One region of the Mesorhizobium sp. M0909 genome, then DNA from elsewhere that is predicted to be linked to it. Evidence: riboswitches for the same ligand, from Rfam matches in the RefSeq annotation. Region 1 holds a riboswitch; the other holds the start of a gene.
What was found. Region 1 has a riboswitch for S-adenosylmethionine ahead of NKH83_RS14625 (O-succinylhomoserine sulfhydrylase). Riboswitches for the same ligand answer to the same signal wherever they lie in the genome.
Positions count from the first base shown of each region.

Region 2: linked by a shared signal. The riboswitch ahead of metX (homoserine O-acetyltransferase MetX) and the one ahead of NKH83_RS14625 (O-succinylhomoserine sulfhydrylase) in region 1 are both predicted to bind S-adenosylmethionine.

Region 1 covers NZ_JAMYOA010000008.1:47,746-49,942, reverse strand. The annotation lists gene NKH83_RS14630 (glycosyltransferase) at 1-143, shown strand, start outside; gene NKH83_RS14625 (O-succinylhomoserine sulfhydrylase) at 179-1,369, opposite strand; SAM riboswitch at 1,440-1,517, opposite strand; gene NKH83_RS14620 (2'-deoxycytidine 5'-triphosphate deaminase) at 1,653-2,197, shown strand, end outside.
Region 2 covers NZ_JAMYOA010000001.1:436,662-438,858, reverse strand. The annotation lists gene hisC (histidinol-phosphate transaminase) at 1-665, opposite strand, end outside; SAM riboswitch at 804-881, shown strand; gene metX (homoserine O-acetyltransferase MetX) at 977-2,146, shown strand.

The sequences.
Region 1 (2,197 bases):
CGGCGATGATGGCACGAGACCTGATGCTTCCCGTCATTTGGGCGCGCGGATGGCTGAGCGGCGCCATCGACTGGCGCGGCAACGTGATGACTATCCAGACGAAGACTGTCGCGGAGCTGGAAGAGACCCCGTCCGGCGCCTGATCGGCACGTCCCCGCTGCCTCTGTTCGGCCAGCCCTTATCCGGCAACTCTCAGTGCCTGCTCGATGTCTTCGAGCAGGTCGTCGGCGTCCTCAAGGCCGACTGACAGCCTGAGCGTTCCCGGTCCGATGCCGAGCTCGGCGCGGGCTTCATCAGTCAAGTTCTTGTGTGTGGTCGTCGCCGGATGGGTGATCAGGCTCTTGGCGTCGCCGAGATTGTTGGAAATCAGCACGACGGCGAGTGTGTTCTGGAAGGCAAAGGCCGCCTGCTTGCCGCCCTTCACATCGAAGCAAATCAGCGTCGAGCCGCCTGACATCTGCTTCTTGACCACGGCCGCTTGCGGGTGGTCGGCGCGGCCGGGATAGATGACGCGGGCGATTTGCGGGCGCTCGGCCAGGAAATCCGCGATGCGGCCGGCACTTTCCGTCTGCTGGCGTACGCGTAGCGGCAGCGTCTCCAGGCCTTTCAGCAGCGTCCAGGCATTGAAGGGCGAGAGGCTTGGGCCGGTGTGGCGGAAATAGTCATGCAGATTCTCGTCGATCCATTTCTTGTCCGACAGAACGATGCCGCCAAGACAGCGCCCCTGGCCGTCAATATGCTTCGTGGCCGAATAGACGACGATGTGGGCGCCGAGCTGCAGAGGTTTCTGCTGCAAGGGCGTAGCGAAGACATTATCGACGATCAGCCTGGCGCCGATCGAATTGGCAAGTGCCGCGACGGCGGCAATGTCGACTACCTCCAGCGTTGGATTGGTAGGGCTTTCCAGGAAAAACAGTTTGGTGTTTGGCTTGACCGCCTTTTCCCAATTGGCGATGTCGGTGCCGTCGACCAGCGTTGCCTCAATGCCGTATTTCGGCGCCAGCGTCTCGATCACCCAGCGGCAGGAGCCGAACAGCGCGCGCGCCGCCACGATATGGTCGCCCGCCTTGGCGCTACACAGCAGTGCTGCCGTCACCGCCGCCATGCCGGATGCCGTGGCGCGCGCGTCCTCGGCTCCTTCCAGCGCGCACATGCGTTTCTCAAACATGTCGACCGTCGGATTGGCATAGCGCGAATAGATGAAGCCCGGCTCCTCGCCCTTGAAGCGGGCCTCCGCCGCTTGCGCCGTCTCGTAGACATAGCCTTGGGTGAGATACATCGCCTCGGAGGTCTCGCCAAAGCCGGAACGCAGCGTCCCGGCATGCACGAGTGCGGTCTGAGGCTTCCAGTCGCGCTTCTTGGTCATCATTCCATCCAAACACCAAAATTGGTCCAAACAACAAAAAACCGGCCGCGAAAGTCGCAACCGGTCCATATGGCCTTGCGGCCCGACGGTCCTTTAGCGACTTGTTTAACGTGGCTGCAAGCCGACCGGCCAAATCACCACGGGATAACGAGCTTTAGACCCGCGCCACGCTTGCGTCAATTGCCGGCATGATTAAGAGGGTTGTACCAAGCAGGTGCCAAAGGCGTCCACGGTCGGACCTGCGACAGAACAAGACCTCGCCCGGCGTTCGAACGGAGCCAGACCCTTGCGGCAGACAGGCATTCTTCCCGATCAGGATATTTCCGCGCTGTTCCAGACGGGCGCGCTGAAGTCGCCGCGCATGCTCGATGCCGATCAGATCCAGCCGGCCAGCCTTGACCTCAGGCTCGGCGACAAGGCATGGCGAGTGCGTGCTTCCTTCTTGCCCGGCCCGGACCACAGGGTTGTCGACAAGCTCGACCGGCTGAAGCTGCACGAGATCAACCTCGCCGAAGGTGCCGTGCTGGAAACCGGCTGCGTCTACATCGTGCCGCTGCTCGAAAGCCTGGCGCTGCCCGCCCATATTTCCGCCTCCGCCAACCCGAAGAGCTCGACCGGACGGCTCGATATCTTCACCCGGGTAATGACCGACCGTGGCCACGAGTTCGACAAGATCGCTGCCGGCTATGAAGGCCCGCTCTATCTGGAGGTCAGCCCGCGCACTTTCCCGATCGTCGTGCGGACCGGCTCGCGGCTGTCGCAGATCAGGTTCCGCACCGGCAATGCGCTCTTGTCGGAAAGCGAGCTGCACGAGTTGCACCGCGCCGAAAT
Region 2 (2,197 bases), on a different contig from region 1:
GTCATGACCACGTTTTCCGCGCTGCCCACCAACTCGACGCCGGCTTCATAGTCGTTGCGCCGGACATATTCGGCGTAAGCTGCATCCAGCACCAGAAGCACGTTTCGCGGCAGGCCGGCATGCAGGCGGCGCACCTCCTGGAACGGCACGTAGGTGCCGGTTGGATTGTTGGGATTGGCAAGGAAGATGACCCTGGTGCGCGGCGTCACCGCGGCGAGGATCGCATCGATATCGGCGCGTTCATCGGTCTCCTTGACCGTCACCGGGACGGCACCGGCCGACTGTATGTAGATCTTGTAGACCATGAAGCCGTGTTCGGTGATGATGGCTTCGTCGCCGGGCGCGAGGTAGGTCTGCGCCAGCAGGCCCAGAATCTCGTCGGAACCGTTGGAGCAGACGATGTTCGCCGGGTTGAGCCCGTGCACCTCGGCGATCGCTTCCCTCAGGCGCCTGGCGCTGCCGTCGGGATAGACTGCGAGCTTGTCGGCGACCGCGCGCGCGGCCTCTATCGCCTTTGGCGAAGGACCGAGTGGGTTCTCGTTCGACGACAATTTGTGGACCTTGGCGACACCTTCAGGCGCCGCGCTCTTGCCGGGCACATAGGCTTCGATGTCCATGATGCCGGCGCGGGGCCTTGGACGTGTCTGATCCGGTATCTGGCTCATTCCATGAAATCCGTCGAGAGTGCCTCCGTCCGGAGGCCGCAGCGGAAATACAAGCCGTGGCCCGGAATGTCGAGGGGCGGCAATTCGGGATCAAGAACTTGCCGTTGACGAAGCCATGTGTCGGTCCTAGAAGAGCAGCGAAAGTTCCGTGGTGATTTGGCCGGTCGGCTTGCAGCCACGTTAAACAACTTGCTAAAGGGCCGTTTGCATCTTGTAACCGGCTTTGCGAAGGCATGGCCGGTTTTTTGTTGCCCTGGCTGGTTGTTGCCCAGACCGGCGGTGGACAACTGAAGGCCGGGCAAGGAGATGTGATGGTCGCTTTGCGCGCGCGAAAAACCAACAACGAGGCCGACCAGCCGTCGAGCCCGGTGTTGCGTTTCGGCGCCGACAAGCCGCTCAAGCTCGACGCCGGCACGCTGCTGTCGCCGTTCCAGATCGCCTACCAGACCTATGGCACGCTCAACGACGAGCGCTCCAACGCCATCCTCGTCTGCCATGCGCTGACCGGCGACCAGCATGTCGCCAACACCAATCCCGTGACCGGCAAGCCGGGCTGGTGGGAAGTGCTGATCGGCCCCGGCAAGATCATCGACACCGATCGTTTCTTCGTCATCTCGTCCAACGTCATCGGCGGCTGTCTCGGCTCCACCGGCCCCGCCTCGACCAATCCCGCCACCGCCAAGCCCTACGGGCTCGACCTGCCGATCATCACCATCCGCGACATGGTGCGCGCGCAGCTGATGCTGGTCGAGCATTTCGGCATCGAACAACTGTTCAGCGTGCTGGGCGGCTCGATGGGCGGTATGCAGGTGCTGCAATGGGCCTCGAGCTATCCCGAGCGCGTTTTCTCGGCGCTGCCGATCGCCACCGGCGCCCGCCATTCTTCGCAGAACATCGCTTTCCACGAGGTCGGCAGGCAGGCAGTGATGGCCGACCCGGACTGGCATGGCGGCAAATATTTCGAGCACGGCAAGCGGCCGGAAAAGGGGCTGGCGGTGGCGCGCATGGCCGCTCACATCACCTATCTGTCGGAAGCAGCGCTGCACCGCAAGTTCGGCCGCAACCTGCAGGACCGCGAAGCGCTGACCTTCGGCTTCGATGCCGACTTCCAGATCGAGAGCTATCTGCGCCATCAGGGCATGACCTTCGTCGATCGCTTCGATGCCAACTCCTATCTCTACATGACCCGGGCGATGGACTATTTCGATCTCGCCGCCGACCATGGCGGCCGGCTGGCCGATGCCTTCGCCGGCACCAAGACGCGCTTCTGCCTGGTTTCGTTCACCAGCGACTGGCTGTTCCCGACCGAGGAGAGCCGCTCGGTCGTGCACGCGCTGAACGCGGCCGGCGCCTCGGTATCGTTCGTTGAGATCGAGACCGACCGTGGCCACGACGCCTTCCTGCTCGACGAGCCGGAACTGTTCGCCGCCATCAAAGGCTTCATCGCCTCGGCGGCGCGGGCCAGAGGGCTCGGCGCATGACCCCGAAAAGCTGCAGGCTGTTCGGATCAGGGCCATGCGCCAGGCATCAGC